DNA from 4 places in the Paraburkholderia sp. FW306-02-B genome. Region 2 is predicted to be linked to each of the others. Evidence: predicted binding sites of a transcription regulator. Region 2 holds the regulator's gene; each other region holds the start of a gene.
The links. Region 2 encodes LexA, which represses DNA repair genes until DNA is damaged. Its sites were predicted from a motif close to ACTGTATNNNNATACAGT; they were not measured.

Region 1: a site for LexA is predicted at 1,645-1,662, ahead of imuA (translesion DNA synthesis-associated protein ImuA). Genes of this name have one in related genera too.
Region 3: a site for LexA is predicted at 1,368-1,385, ahead of imuA (translesion DNA synthesis-associated protein ImuA). Genes of this name have one in related genera too.
Region 4: a site for LexA is predicted at 2,555-2,572, ahead of recA (recombinase RecA). Genes of this name have one in related genera too.

The regions. Positions count from the first base shown of each region.
Region 1 is NZ_JBYSXZ010000001.1:1,388,483-1,392,419, forward strand. Features, by position in the region: rRNA gene AC3WOG_RS06115 (23S ribosomal RNA) at 1-960, shown strand, start outside; rRNA gene rrf (5S ribosomal RNA) at 1,230-1,342, shown strand; gene imuA (translesion DNA synthesis-associated protein ImuA) at 1,733-2,572, shown strand; gene AC3WOG_RS06130 (Y-family DNA polymerase) at 2,472-3,937, shown strand, end outside.
Region 2 is NZ_JBYSXZ010000001.1:2,812,032-2,815,968, reverse strand. Features, by position in the region: gene AC3WOG_RS12445 (universal stress protein) at 1-77, shown strand, start outside; gene AC3WOG_RS12440 (DUF2939 domain-containing protein) at 110-763, opposite strand; gene AC3WOG_RS12435 (hypothetical protein) at 918-1,262, opposite strand; gene lexA (transcriptional repressor LexA) at 1,336-1,986, opposite strand; gene AC3WOG_RS12425 (sulfate ABC transporter substrate-binding protein) at 2,302-3,342, shown strand; gene cysT (sulfate ABC transporter permease subunit CysT) at 3,479-3,937, shown strand, end outside.
Region 3 is NZ_JBYSXZ010000004.1:85,584-89,520, reverse strand. Features, by position in the region: gene AC3WOG_RS37180 (hypothetical protein) at 341-1,033, opposite strand; gene imuA (translesion DNA synthesis-associated protein ImuA) at 1,397-2,113, shown strand; gene AC3WOG_RS37170 (Y-family DNA polymerase) at 2,034-3,503, shown strand; gene AC3WOG_RS37165 (error-prone DNA polymerase) at 3,510-3,937, shown strand, end outside.
Region 4 is NZ_JBYSXZ010000001.1:3,936,394-3,940,330, reverse strand. Features, by position in the region: gene AC3WOG_RS17530 (sensor histidine kinase) at 103-1,641, opposite strand; gene AC3WOG_RS17525 (response regulator) at 1,650-2,417, opposite strand; gene recA (recombinase RecA) at 2,653-3,729, shown strand; gene recX (recombination regulator RecX) at 3,737-3,937, shown strand, end outside.

The DNA.
Region 1 (3,937 bases), 1.4 Mb from region 2:
GTCGGGTAAGTTCCGACCTGCACGAATGGCGTAACGATGGCCACACTGTCTCCTCCCGAGACTCAGCGAAGTTGAAGTGTTTGTGATGATGCAATCTCCCCGCGGCTAGACGGAAAGACCCCATGAACCTTTACTGTAGCTTTGCATTGGACTTTGAACCGATCTGTGTAGGATAGGTGGGAGGCTATGAAGCGGGAACGCCAGTTTCCGTGGAGCCGTCCTTGAAATACCACCCTGGTTTGTTTGAGGTTCTAACCTTGGTCCGTGATCCGGACTGGGGACAGTGCATGGTAGGCAGTTTGACTGGGGCGGTCTCCTCCCAAAGTGTAACGGAGGAGTACGAAGGTACGCTAGGTACGGTCGGAAATCGTGCTGATAGTGCAATGGCATAAGCGTGCTTAACTGCGAGACCGACAAGTCGAGCAGGTGCGAAAGCAGGTCATAGTGATCCGGTGGTTCTGTATGGAAGGGCCATCGCTCAACGGATAAAAGGTACTCTGGGGATAACAGGCTGATACCGCCCAAGAGTTCATATCGACGGCGGTGTTTGGCACCTCGATGTCGGCTCATCTCATCCTGGGGCTGTAGCCGGTCCCAAGGGTATGGCTGTTCGCCATTTAAAGAGGTACGTGAGCTGGGTTTAAAACGTCGTGAGACAGTTTGGTCCCTATCTGCCGTGGGCGCTGGATATTTGAAGGGGGCTGCTCCTAGTACGAGAGGACCGGAGTGGACGAACCTCTGGTGTACCGGTTGTCACGCCAGTGGCATCGCCGGGTAGCTATGTTCGGAAGAGATAACCGCTGAAAGCATCTAAGCGGGAAACTCGCCTTAAGATGAGATATCCCCGGGGCTTCGAGCCCCTTGAAGGGTCGTTCAAGACCAGGACGTTGATAGGTCAGGTGTGGAAGCGCAGTAATGCGTTAAGCTAACTGATACTAATTGCCCGTAAGGCTTGATCCTATAACAGGTGTGTCTCGACCAGCGTTAGCGCTTTAGCTGTCGGCCGGAGTGAGTGCTTTAGCACTTGCTCCGGGCCCATGCAAAGCCCTTACTCTGGTCCGATCCCCGAAGGGGATGCGTGTGAACCCCCAGATGGGGTAGCAGAACACACAGGTTGAGATCGATGTTGTGCCGGAAACAACACAACTCCCTCTGGTGAGCATCACCAGAAACTACTTCTTCCCGATTGGTTGTGCTGTTCCCAAAGAACAGTACGGCAACAAGTCATGCCTGATGACCATAGCGAGTCGGTCCCACCCCTTCCCATCCCGAACAGGACCGTGAAACGACTCCACGCCGATGATAGTGCGGATTCCCGTGTGAAAGTAGGTAATCGTCAGGCTCCCATGCAAGACCAGAAACCCCACCCCGCAACGGTGGGGTTTCTGCGTTTACGGCCCGAAAACCGCAACGCAAAAAAGCCCTCCATTGCCGTGTACATACACCGCGCTATAGCATCCCCGAGCCCCTCCGCAGCAGCCAAATCCGGCTTTCCCCCCATGCGTAGCCGCAGCCCCAAAAACAGCAATCGCTGCGCCGCATAAAACCTGCAAACGACAAGCCGCGTGAGCTTCATCGCCCACCCTAAATGTCCCTCTGTACGCACCGCGCAGCGTCGTTCCGTCTTAACATCCTTCTCAAAATACTGTATAAATATACAGTGAAAATTTGCCGTCTGATGCTTGCCCGATGCCGGGTGGGGCAGAGCATTACCCATTGAAAGAGCGTGTCTATGGCAGCAGCAATTCAGCTTGCGACGACCGCACTGACGCCGCAATTGCGGCGTCAGGTGTGGCAGGGCAATGAGCTTGCCGAGGCGGACTCGCGAGTAATTTCCAGCGGCTACGCCGCGCTGGATCAACTGCTGCCGGGACAAGGCTGGTCGGCCGGCGGCCTGACGGAGCTACTGATCGAACATGGCGGAGTGGGCGAGGTGCGCCTGCTCGCTCACACGCTTCGGCATCTTACGACGCAAGCCGAACGGCACGTCATGCTCGTGGCGCCGCCTTACCAGCCATGTGCCGCGGCACTGAGGGCTTGGGGTGTCGATGTCGGGCGAGTCCTATGGGTGCGCCCGGGTGAAGACCAGTCTCTATGGGCCGCGGCTCAAGCATTGAAACAGGATGGCATCGGCGCGGTACTGGTGTGGCTACCGAATGCGCGCGCCGATAAGGTTCGGCGTCTGCAAGTGGCAGCTCAGGAGTCGGCATCGCTGGTATTTCTGATCCGTCCTGTTGAAGCCGCTACGCAATCTTCGCCGGCGCCATTGCGGATGATCTGCGAACCACTTTTGCCGGCCAATGCGCAGACGATTAACCGTCGCCAATGGTTGCAGGAGATCGGCATCTCGATCGATATCTTCAAGCGTCGCGGCCCGCCGCTAGCAGAGCCTCTGCGTCTCATTTTGCCGTTACAAGGCGTCGTGTTGCCGGAGAACGGGGGCGTTAGCAATCAAGGACGAGAGATCAATCATGTTGTGGATCGCAGTCACATTGCCACTCTTGTCGCTGGAAGCAGTGAAGCCTCTCATGCCGCTTCCGGATGGTTTGCCCGCCAGGTCGAATCGGCCTGAGCCGGGCGCCGACGCAAGCCAACTTCCCGTCGGCGAAGATGTCGGCGGTGGGTATTGCTATGCGCTGGCCGATCACGCACACATTCTGTTGCCCGATTTCGACGCATTGCGTGCCGGTGTGCATGCCGGTCATTCGCGCTCGTATGCATTGGCGTTGGCACCAGGTCTCAAAATGCTTGCCGCAGATACCACCCGTGAAACTCAGGCATTCGAAGCGATGGCGCTTGCATTGCTGATGTACACACCGAAAGTGTCGCTCGCCCACGCACACACGTTGCTGCTGGAAGTAGGCTCCGGTTTGAGATTATTCGGCGGCTTGCGAGTGTTGTTGTCGAGAGTATCCGCCACGGTGGCTGAATTCGGCTATACGACGCGCATCGCTTGTGCGCCGACCGCGTGGGGCGCGTGGTTGTTGGCGCAAGCGTGCGCCAATCGGCAGGGACAGCGTTGGCATGTAGTGAAGGAGACTTCGCTTGCGCGCGTCCTCGACCGTTTATCCGTGTCGTTGCTGCCGGTTGCGCAGGCGCATCGCGATGCGTTCTCGCAGATCGGCTGCGCTACGTTGGCCGATTTGCGTCAGTTGCCACGGGCGGGCGTCGTGCGACGTTTCGGCAGCGGCATTCTGGATCTGCTGGCGCAAGCGTATGGCACGCGCCCGGATCCACGCGAATCGTTTCGTGCGCCGGCGTCGTTTCATGCGCAACTGGAGTTGCCGTCGCGGGTCGATAACGCCGACGCACTGTTGTTTGCCGCGCGTCGGCTGATCGTGCAACTGGCCGGATGGCTGAGCGCGCATCATGCGGCGCTCAGTGGCTACACGCTATTGCTCGAGCATGAATTGGCGTTTCGTCATGCGCCGAAGACGTCGAGTCTGAAGGTCGCGTGGGCCGTACCGTCGCGCGATGCCGAACATCTGATCTGGCTGTTGCGCGAAAAGTTGAATCAGACCGTACTGGTGGCGCCGGTGATCGAGTTGAAGCTGATCGCCGATCAGATTGGCGAGTATGCGGGGCAATCGGACACCTTGTTTCCGATGCCTGAAACAGACGGCGATTCGATCGCGCGTCTGCTCGAACGCTTGGGCGCGCGATTGGGGCCGGAGAACGTGTTGCAGATGTCGGTGCAGAATGATCATCGGCCTGAGCAGGCAATGCGTGTCGAGCCGTACCAGGCACAAGCATTTTCACGCAAGAAGCGTTCGCCCGCCAAAGCCAGGGTGAAGATCAAAGCGGATAAAACCTGGCTGACGGATGAGTTGCAACATGCGGCATCTGAAGAAGATCACGCAGATGGCGATGCGGCAACACGATCGCCGCACAGCGCACGATGGCTAGATGAAATGGCGGGCGATAAAAGCAGCCGCAC
Region 2 (3,937 bases):
CGCTGCTCGACCGGGTCTCCTGCAGCATTCTGGTGGCGTGTTCGTCCGCGCAGGAACAGCAGCAAGCGGCGGCTTGACGGCAGCATCATGAACCGCGTCGGCCGAACGATCAGTCGTTCAGGTCGACCGCGGCCAGCTTCCATGTGAACAAACCTTCGCGCCGCAAGATCGCGGCGTAGCGCGCGTCGCCCGCGCCGTGCTGATACCTGATGACGAATTCGTTGATGCCGCGATAGCCAGCCGTGGTTTGCGGCGGTTGCGGCGGCGTGGCGCTGTTGGTTGCGTTGTTAGCCGTGCCATTGGCGGTACTGCTTTCGGCAGAGGGCGTCGGCGCAGTGGCGCCCGGTGCGTTTTTCGCGGTAGGCGGTGCAGGCGGCCGTTCGCCCGGTTCGCCACGCGGCGGCATGCCGTTCAGCAATGCAGCAACGCCGTCCGGTGTCGCATACGCGTCCACTAGCGGACCGATCAGCGCAACGCCGATCATCGCGCCGATCGCGGCGAATGGGTTGCCGTTGCCATGTGCGTCGAGCCGGCGTGTCAGCAAGCCGGTGACCTGCTGCTTCAGGCTCTCGCGCAACGCTGGAAAGTCGACATACTGATTGACGGTTTCCGTATCGCGCGCGTCCGCCGCGCGTTTCAGATTGTTCAGCGCGATATACGGCGACGCGTAGCCGAATCCCAGTGCGGCCACCACCACAATCACAATCAGAACAACGATCAGCGGCCGTGTGGCGCTGCGTTTGGTGCGTGTCGAAACTGCCATCGAGTGGAGCTCTCTATCAAGGGTGGTCTAACGTGGACCGCGGCCACACGAAAACGATCCCACGCGATGCAATATCTGAAGAGGTGCGAGCGGGGCAACCGAAGGGCAACCGTGGGCCAACCGCAGGGCAACCACGCTCGCGCCCGACACCTCATTACTCGAACACCGCGCCGTGCACATTGGCTTCTTCAGCGATGCAGCGATCGATCATCCGGCACACGGCGTCTATCGTGCCGACCATGATCAACCGCGACGGCCCGTGATAGACGCGCACCGGCGCGCGCCGCGCCGGCTCGGCCGTATTCAGCCCCGAATTCAACGACACGCGAGCGAAAGCCGGCAACGACGACGGCAAGCTCGACGCGCGCGATGCGGGTTCGTCGAATAGCGATGGAGAGCTGGCCGTGGACGCCTCGATCAGCGAACAGGGCACCAGCTTGCGCAGATGGCGCAAACGACCGAACTGGCGAAAAGGCAGCAGGCGGGCAAGGCGTTCCATGAGTCTCTCCAGGCGATTCAACGTAGGGGCAGCGACGCGTTGGCGTCGGACAAGCGTTGGTAGAAGCAGGCGCTCAGAACTCGCCGGGGCGGATCAGCCCAACAGCGATGCCTTCCAGCGCGAAATCCGCACTGCCGGTCTGAACGAAGATGTTTTCGTAGTCGGGGTTCTCGGCGATCAGCTCGATGCCGTTCGGCCGGCGCTTCAAGCGCTTGACCGTCACGTCGTCGCCTAGGCGCGCGATGATGATCTGGCCGTCTTTCGCTTCGCTCTTCTTTTGCACCGCCAGCAGGTCGCCGTCGAAGATGCCGGCGTCACGCATTGACAGGCCGCGAACTTTCAGCAGGTAGTCCGGCTTGCTTGAGAACAGCGCCGGGTCGCACGCATAGTGCTGCGAGATATGTTCCTGCGCGAGGATCGGGCTACCGGCCGCGACCCGGCCGATCAGCGGCAGCGACAGTTGCATGATGCTGGCGTGCGGCAGCGTGAACTGATGCGGCGAATCTTCGGGGCCCGCCAGCAGACGGATGCCGCGCGACGCTCCCGCCGCGAGTTCGATCACACCCTTGCGGGCCAGGGCCCGCAGGTGTTCTTCGGCCGAGTTGGCCGAACTGAAGCCCAGCTCGGCGGCGATTTCCGCGCGGGTGGGAGGGAAGCCGGTGCGTTCGATGGCCCGGCGAATCAGATCGAAAACCTGCTGCTGTCGTGCGGTGAGTTTGGTCATGGCGCCACTGTATGTATGAACAGGTGACTGTATTTTTATACAGTATTCGGCGCAATTCAAGCTTTACTTTAAGTTCGTCGGCTGGTGTGGCGTTCCTGCGCCGCAGAAGGACGTTCCAACACCTGTTTTCGTGCCGCAACGCCTTATCCAGCTGTCATTACCACTTTTGCGTATTAAAAAATGAAGAAACATTATTTTTAATGATGAAAGCCCTTCGATAGACTGGCCTCCGAGTTGGCGCTCATGTGCACGTGACCGCGACGCAAAACAACACCACACGCTGTTTCAGCGGACTACAACGCGGAGAAAGTTGGCATGAACCATCAGGGCACGGGGCTGGCAGGCAAGACCGGAAAACTCATCGCGGCGCTCGCGTTCGGCGCGGCAACGGCTGTCGGCGTGATGGCGCAGGCGCACGCCGCCGACACGACGCTGCTGAACGTGTCGTACGACCCGACGCGCGAACTGTATCAGGACGTCAATCAGGCATTCGGCAAGGAGTGGAAGACGAAGACGGGCGAGTCGATCACCTTCAAGCAGTCGCACGGCGGTTCGGGCGCTCAGGCGCGTTCGGTGCTCGACGGTTTGCAAGCGGACGTCGTGACGCTGGCGCTGGCCTACGACATCGATGCGCTGGCCAATAAGGGTTTGCTGGACAAGGGTTGGCAAAAGCGTTTGCCGGATAACGCGTCGCCGTACACGTCGACGATCGTATTCCTCGTGCGCAAGGGCAACCCGAAGCACATCAAGGACTGGGACGATCTGACCAGGCCGGGCGTGTCGATCGTTACGCCGAATCCGAAGACTTCAGGCGGCGCGCGCTGGAACTATCTGGCTGCATGGGCATATGCCGAACATCAGCCGGGCGGCAACGACCAGAAGGCCAGGGAATTCGTCGGTAAGCTCTATAAGAATGCCGGCGTACTGGATTCGGGTGCGCGCGGCGCGACTACCAGCTTCGTGCAACGGGGCATCGGCGACGTGCTGATCGCGTGGGAAAACGAAGCGTTCCTGTCGCTGAAGGAATTCGGTCCGGACAAGTTTGAGATCGTCGTGCCGTCGGTGAGCATTCTGGCCGAGCCGCCGGTTGCGGTGGTGGACAAGGTGGTCGACAAGCACGGCACGCGCAAGCTGGCCGAAGCGTATCTGAACTTCCTGTATAGCGAGCAGGGTCAGGAAATCGCCGCGAAAAACTTCTACCGTCCACGTTCGAACAAGGTGCCGGCCGAGCTGACCGCAAAGTTTCCGAAGCTGAAGCTGTACACGGTGGACGACTCGTTCGGCGGCTGGGCGAATGCGCAGAAGACGCATTTTGCAGACGGTGGCGTGTTCGATTCGATTTACCAGCCGCAGTAAGACTGTCGATGCCTGAACCGGCATAGGCGGACAGACGCGGTAACCACTCGCCAAAAAGCGCGCCCGGCTGGCGCGCTTTTTGGCCAGCCAGAAGACAAAAAAAGCCGCGCGCATCAACCCTGAAAGAGTATCCAGCATGACGACGCTGACCTTCCGAAAACCGAGCGCCTTGCCCGGTTTTGGCCTGACACTCGGCATCACGGTGGCTTATTTGAGCCTCGTGGTGCTGATTCCGCTTGCGGCTACTTTTCTCAAGACGGCGACGCTCGACTGGAGTCAGTTCGTGCGCGCGGTAAGTTCGCCGCGCGTGCTCGCGTCGTATCGGCTGACGTTCTTCTCGGCGCTCGGCGGCGCATTGATCAATGCGGTGTTCGGCTTCCTGGTGGCGTGGGTGCTGGTGCGCTACACGTTCCCGTTCAAACGGCTCGTCGACGCGGTGGTCGATCTGCCGTTCGCGCTGCCGACATCCGTGGCCGGTATTTCGCTTGCGGCGGTGTACGCGGGCAACGGCTGGATCGGGCAGTTTCTCGAACCGCTCGGCATCAAGGTCGCTTTTACGCCGGCCGGCGTGCTGATCGCGTTGACCTTCATCGGT
Region 3 (3,937 bases), on a different contig from region 2:
CTGCATTACCGCAGCGTCGGAGAAATGCAATCTGAATATCAATCGACATTAAGGAGCAAAGGAATCCTCTCCCTCAGTCGGTTTCCCGAATCGAGCGTCCTTTCCGCGATTCTCCGCATCCAGCGTGGGTTATTCAAGGCATCAGATACTTGCTGTCTTTCACTACGACAGACCGACGAATACAACACGCAATCAAGGTAACCTGACGGTTTTTCGAGAGGCGTCGTGAACTACCTCGCCAGCTATGATCAGTGCCGTCAGGTCTCTTTGAGGCGACACGACAACGCGTCGTGGACCTGTCTTTGATTTCAAAACGTTGCCCGCGCCAGGTCACCGCGACTCAATCCTGCCTCCCTCCAAGAGGCATTCTTGAATCAAAGCCTGCCGGGAATATGACTGGGTGCGGAATTGAAAACATTCGTTCGAGATATCGAACCGGCTCGGGGTCAAGGGCTTGTTTGGTTGCTTCCCACCCAAGCCGATAGCCACTGCCAATAGTAAAACCGCGAAAAAGCGTGGGTTGATCGGGTATGCGATCAAATCGGCAGAATGGCTTCTCGGACGCTAGCACAATCACGGAGTCCTGGGCGGGCGGTCTAACGCTCCACCAACTGCTGGTCGGCCTTAAGGAATCCGCAATCCTGCTGAGATCTGTGTCCTTGTGCAACCAGTGGATGCCCCACTCCGGGTTTTCCGCGGTGCCGCCGTCCATCTTGAAATAGGGCTTGTAGACCCGCAACGGGGAATCTGTATTGATTTGCGTCGCAATCAAGCATCCTGCCTTGCTTCGAACCACGAGTGCGGGAAGTTCCTGGATGTAAAGAACTGTGCCTTCTTTTCGCAAGGTTTCAGCATAGAGTTCGGCCTCTCGCCGTGACGCGTGCAAGCACTCGTTGTTGTAACGATTTATCCAGGTCGAGTGCCACGCATTGCGCCCCGTGTAAACGTGATACAGACATATGCCTTGTGCGGATGTGGCGTGCGTGCAAGGGAGACCAGGAAATTCCTCCGGCGAGTACATTGTAAGTGCCATTTGTTAGGCATCCTATCTTGAAGTCGCGGGTGTATCGTCTTTGTAAGCGGACGAACCGAACAACGTGGGCGTGTACTTATGGCTGGATTTTGCACGCTCGAGCAACATCCTTCTATGCGGAAGACCACAATGCGTATGGCGCCCACCCCTGAAGTTAAGCCAACGGTTCGCGGCACCAGCTATCACGTCGTCACACCGCTGCAAGCAGCGGCCATAGCCGCCGCGCCAGTTGAGAAAGATGATCTTGCGCCGGCCGGAAACGGCTTGCCAGCAACTGGCCGTGGCCCCCGGACCACCCCTTTTACATTTTTCCGGGATAAGCGCTACACTAGACACTGTATATTTATACAGTATTCTTGCCCCATGAGCGCCCTGCCCCGTCACCCTGAAGAAATTCACCCTGCGCTCTGGCGAGCCTCGCAGCTGGCCGCCGGTTTCGATCGGGTGGTGCCGTGCGGCCACGCCGCGCTAACCGCCGAGCTGCCGGGCGGCGGCTGGCCCGCGGGCGCGCTCACCGAACTGCTCACACCACAGCCGGGCTGCGGTGAACTGCGTCTGCTGCAGCCCGCACTGGCGACCGTCGCGTCCCGCCCCTTGCTGCTGCTGCAGCCGCCGCATCGGCTACAACCCGCCGGACTGGCGTGGCTGGGCGTTCCCGCAGCACAGGCCTGCGTGCTGCGCGCACCACGCACGGCTGATGCGCTGTGGGCCGCCGAGCAGATCCTGCGTGCCGGCACCTGCGGCGCCCTGCTCTTCTGGCAGGCCGAAGTCCGGCAGGAAGCGCTGCGGCGCCTGCATCTGGCCGCGCAGGCCTCGGACACGCTGCTGTTTCTGTTTCGCCCGCTTGCGGCCGCCCAGGCGACGTCGCCGGCGCCGCTGCGGCTTGCGCTGCGAGCCGCCAGGGGCGGTATTGAAGTGACGTTCGTCAAGCGCCGCGGACCGCAGCGCGACGAACCCGTTTTCGTTCCTCTCGTACCTTCACCTGCCCTGTTGAGCCGATATGCAACTCTGGATCGGCGTACATCTGCCGCACCTCGCCCTCGAGTCGTTTCGCCCGCGCTGGTCGACGCCACGCCATGAGGCCGGGTTTGTCGTGCTGGAGAAGGACCGCGTTGTCGCGCTCGACCGCGCGGCGCACTCGGCCGGGATCGTGTCCGGTATGCGCCGCGGTGGCGTGTTGACGCTCGCCCCCGACGCGGTCATCCGGGAACGTGATCTCACCCGTGAAGCGGAGCTTGTTCTTGGCGTGGCGTTCGCCCTGCTGCAGTTCACCCCCCACGTGGTGCTGGCGGAGGAGTCGGTCGTGCTGGCCGACGTCTCGGCGAGCCTGCGCCTCTTCGGTGGCATCCGGCCACTGCGCCGGCGGGCGGGTGAAACGGTGAGCGCGTTCGGTGTGACCGCGACACTTGCCGTTGCGCCGACGGGACAGGCCGCGTGGCTCTTCGCCCGGTCATCGGCTGGCATCGCGCTCACGTTGCGCTCCGTCGACCGTATGCTGCGTCGCGTGCCGTTACCTGCCCTGCCGCCTGCGCGCCCCTACGCCGAATGGTTCGACGGACTGGGATGCGAAACGGTCGACGACGTCCGGCGACTACCGCGCGCAGGGCTCAAGAAGCGCTGCGGCGCGGCCCTGCTCGATGCGCTCGATCGCGCAACGGGCGCGGCGCCGGAAGTGTACGAATGGCTGGAGTTGCCTCCCGCCTTCAGCGCACGGCTCGAGCTGCCCGACCGGATCGAGCATGCGGAAGCCGTGCTGTTCGCGGCGCGGCGGCTGATCCTGCAGATGACCGGCTGGCTGTCGGCGCGACAGCTGGCGATCGCGCGGTTTGTACTTGAGCTCGAGCATGAACGCGGCCGCGCGGCGGTACCGCCGACGGCAATCGAAATCGCGCTTGGCGAACCGACGTCACGCGAGGAACACCTCGTGCGCCTGCTGAAAGAACGGCTGGGCCGCGTCGAACTGGCCGCGCCGGTCGTCGCCGTTCGCCTCGATGCAAAGGACGTCCGCGAAGCGGACACGCCGAGCGAATCGCTGTTCCCGGAGCCCGGCGGCTCGCCGCAGGATCACGCGCGCCTGATGGAGCTGCTCGTCGCCCGGCTCGGCGCGCAGAACGTGCTCAAGGCGGCTCCGGTTGCCGACCACCGCCCGGAAGTCGCCGCACGCTGGCTTCCCATCGGCGAGACCGCCAGGCCCATGTTGCCGCCGCCAGATCTTCCGCGACCCACGTGGCTGCTCGACAACCCGCTGCAGCTCATCATGCGCGGCCACCGCCCGTTCTACGGCACGCCGCTGCGCATGGTCTCGCCGGGAGAACGGATCGAGGTCGGCTGGCAGGATGGGCACCCGGTGACGCGAGATTATTTTGTCGCGGAGTCCGAAGACGCGCTGCACTACTGGGTCTTCCGGGAGCGCGTAAGCGCCGTCGAGGAACGCGAGCCGCGCTGGTTCCTGCACGGCCTGTTCGGGTGATCGCCCATGGCGCCGACCTACGGCGCACTGCCCGACTATGCGGAGCTTCAGTGCGCGTCCAACTTCTCCTTTCTGCACGGCGCATCGCACGCCGAGGATCTCGCCGCTCGCGCCGCACAGCTCGGCTATGCCGCGCTGGCCGTCACGGACGAATGCTCACTTGCCGGCGTCGTGCGCGCGCACGTCGAGGCGAAGAAGGCCGGGCTGCCTTTCATCGTCGGGTCGCACTTCCACCTGACCAACGCCGACGGTTCGCCGGCCCTGTCATTCACCGCACTGGCGATGACGCGCGAAGGCTATGGCAACCTCTCCGAGCTGATCACGCTCGGCCGCATGCGCGCGCACAAGGGCAGTTACCGGCTCGCGCCGCTGGATCTCGCGCACCCGGAAAAGCCCTTTGGACACCTGCGGGGACTGCCCGGGTGCGTCGCGAT
Region 4 (3,937 bases), 1.1 Mb from region 2:
GGGTGGATTCGCGTAATGTCTGTCAATGTACGCCTAAGTATCGATAATTTGCGTTTAAATTTCAGTATTAACGCGATTCCCGGTTTTTGCGGCGTTCACGCGTTAGGGTAAATCCCGTACTCGTTCGAGCACACGTAAGCTGACGCGCACAAGCGTTCCAGCGAGCCGCGGCGAGGTTTGGTAGACGTTATCGTCGATGGTCAGTTCGCCACCATGCATCGTCGCAATCTCGCGGACGATCGCAAGCCCCAGGCCGCTACCGTCGCCTTCGCGGCCGAGAATCCGGTAGAAGCGCTCGATGACCCGAGCACGCTCGGCCACCGGAATGCCGAGTCCGGTGTCTTCGACTTCCAGATGCACGAGCCGCGCCGGTACGTCATGACGTACCCGCACCGTGATGCGCCCGCCAGCCGGCGTGTAGCGGATCGCGTTGTCGATCAGATTCGACAGCATCTCGCGCAGCATGACCGGATTGCCGTCCACGTCGACCGGTTCGTCGGGCGCTTCGTAGCCGAGGTCCATCTGCTTGGCGAGCGCGGCTTGAACCCAGTCGCGCACGGCGTTGCGCGCCACCTCGGTCAGCTCGACCGGCGCGAAAACCTGCCCCGACATGCGGTTCTCCGCGCGCGCCAACGCAAGCAGTTGCGTGACGAGGCGCGCCGCGTGTTCGGAGCTGGTGGCGATCTGTTCGAGCGAACGGTGGACTTCTTCAGAGGTGTCCTGACGCAGCGCCAGTTCGGCCTGCGTGCGCAGGCCGGCAAGCGGCGTTTTCATCTGATGCGCGGCATCGGCGATGAAGCGCTTTTGCAATTCCATATTCTGTTCGAGGCGCGTTAGCAGATCGTTGAACGACGTGACCAGCGGCTCGATTTCCGGCGGCGCGCGGCGTGCTTCGAGCGGCGAGAGATCGTCGGGGCGGCGCGCGCGGATGTGCACCTGCAGCGCGTGTAGCGGCGCGAGGCCGCGCGACAGGCCGAACCACACCAGCAGGATCGCCAGCGGCAGGATCACGAACTGCGGCAGGATCACACCTTTGATGATGTCGTTGGCGAGCTGGCTGCGTTTGTCGAGCGTCTCGGCGACTTGCACCAGTACGGGTTGCGCGCCGGGCGTCTGTGGAAACTCGACGGTTGTATAGGCGACGCGGATATCGTTGCCGCGCAGCACGTCGTCGCGAAATTCGACGAGGCCGGGCTGCGGCCGGTCTTCCTCGTGCGGCAGCGGCATGTCGCGCTCGCCGCCCACCAGCTCGCCGCGCGTGCCGAGCACCTGATAGAACACGCTATCGATGTTGTCGGCGCGCAGAAAATCGCGGGTAGAGTCGGGCAGCGCCAGCTCCGCCACGCCGTTGACCGGATGAATCTGGCGGGCGAGCACGTAGGCGTCGGTTTCGAGCGCGCGATCGAACGGCCCATTGGCGATCGACTTGGCGACCAGATAGGTGACCGCGAGGCTCATCGGCCATAGCAACAGCAGCGGCGCCAGCATCCAGTCGAGAATCTCGCCGAACAGCGAGCGCGGGCGTGCCAGGGCGGCGGCTTCGGTCTCGTCGGGCGGGGCGAACGGGTTGGCGTAGCGCTCGTCGCGCGCCTCGTCGAGGTCCGCCGCGTGCGCCGTGGCGCGATCTGCGCGTGCGGACATGGCGCCCTCTATTTGTAGTGGTGGCTCGCCGGCGTCGCGCCGGACGGAGGCGAGGAGGGCGGCTCGGGGTCAGCCGCAGGCGTTGCAGTCGTGTTCGCATTGGCCGGCAGCGTGGCTTTCTCAAGACAATATCCCAGCCCGCGCACGGTGATGATGCGTACGCCGCTCGGCTCGATTTTCTTGCGCAGCCTGTGTACGTAGACCTCGATCGCGTTATTGCTGACTTCTTCGCCCCATTCGCACAGATGGTCGACGAGCTGTTCCTTCGACACCAGCCTGCCGATCCGTTGCAGCAGCACTTCGAGCAAACCCAGTTCGCGCGCCGACAGGTCGATCACCTGCTCATTGACATACGCAATCCGGCCGACCTGATCGAACGACAGCGAGCCATGCCGCACCACCGTCGGGCCGCCGCCGGCGCCGCGCCGCGTCAACGCGCGCACGCGCGCTTCGAGTTCGTTCAGCGCGAAGGGTTTGGCCATGTAATCGTCGGCGCCGAGGTCGAGTCCTTTGACACGTTCGTCGACGCTGTCCGCAGCCGTGAGGATCAGCACCGGCACGGTCGAATTGCGCGCGCGGAGGCGGCGCAGCACCTCGAGCCCGGACATGCGCGGCAGGCCGAGATCGAGAATCAACAGGTCGAACGTTTGCATCGACAGGGCAGTGTCCGCCTCGACGCCGCTCTTGACGTGATCGACAGCATAGGCCGATTGGCGGAGTGATCGAACCAGACCGTCCGCGAGTATGCTGTCGTCTTCGGCAATCAGAATTCGCATGGTGCGCCAGCCTGGGCTCTGCCGGCACCGTGGGGTGTCCCCCGGGCGCACAGCGGTCTCCGAAAATTATTGTGGGTAGTTTGGGCGGCGCGGCGGTAAAAATGCGCGTTCGCATGAGAATCGCGCTTGCCAAAACTACTGTTTTTTTATACAGTGTCTGAGTTTAGTGTGCTGTCCGTGATGAATGGGCTGCACATCTGCCTCAGACGCCGTTCATCATAGCAAAGGACGATTCATGGAAGAAAGCAAGAAAGGCTCGGCTGGACTGACTGCTGAAAAAAGCAAGGCACTCGCTGCCGCGCTTGCGCAGATCGAAAAGCAGTTCGGCAAAGGGTCGGTCATGCGGCTCGGCGCAGGTGAGGTAATCGAAGACATCCAGGTGGTCTCAACCGGATCGCTCGGCCTCGACATCGCGCTGGGCGTCGGCGGTTTGCCGCGTGGCCGTGTGGTCGAAATTTATGGCCCGGAATCGTCCGGTAAAACCACGCTGACGCTGCAAGTCATCGCTGAAATGCAGAAGATAGGCGGCACGGCAGCGTTTATCGACGCGGAACACGCGCTGGACATCCAGTACGCGAGCAAGCTCGGCGTGAACGTGAACGACCTGCTGGTTTCGCAGCCGGACACCGGTGAACAGGCGCTCGAAATTGCCGACGCACTGGTGCGCTCGGGCTCGATCGACATGATCGTGATCGACTCGGTCGCGGCACTCGTGCCGAAGGCTGAAATCGAAGGCGAAATGGGCGACTCGCTGCCGGGTCTGCAAGCGCGTCTGATGTCGCAAGCGCTGCGCAAGCTCACCGGCACGATCAAGCGCACGAACTGCCTCGTGATCTTCATCAACCAGATCCGCATGAAGATCGGCGTGATGTTCGGCAACCCGGAAACCACCACGGGCGGCAACGCGCTGAAGTTCTACGCGTCGGTGCGTCTGGACATTCGCCGGATCGGTTCGATCAAGAAGAACGACGAAGTGATCGGCAACGAAACGCGCGTGAAGGTCGTCAAAAACAAGGTGTCGCCACCGTTCCGCGAAGCGATTTTCGACATCCTGTATGGCGAAGGTATTTCGCGCCAGGGCGAAATCATCGACCTCGGTGTGCAAGCGAAGATCGTCGACAAGGCTGGCGCCTGGTATAGCTACAGCGGCGAACGGATCGGTCAGGGTAAGGACAACGCGCGCGAATTCCTGCGCGAAAATCCGGACATCGCCCGTGAGATCGAAAATCGTATCCGCGAATCGCTGGGCGTGAATGCAATGGCGGACGCGGTGACCGGCGCAGGCGCCGAAGTCGCGGACGAAGAGGAGTAACCGTCGCGTGATACGCAAGGGCCGGCCGTTGTCCAATGCTGGACGTCACGCGGGCGGCCCGCGTGACGACGCCGATCCCTTCGAATCCTTCGGCGCACATGATCGCGCCGCAGGTCGGGGCGCGCAGTCTGAGTCTTCCGCACAAACCGCCTCGGATCCTTCCGAAACCACCTACACCCGCTCGCGTCGCACACCTGGCGAAGCGAAA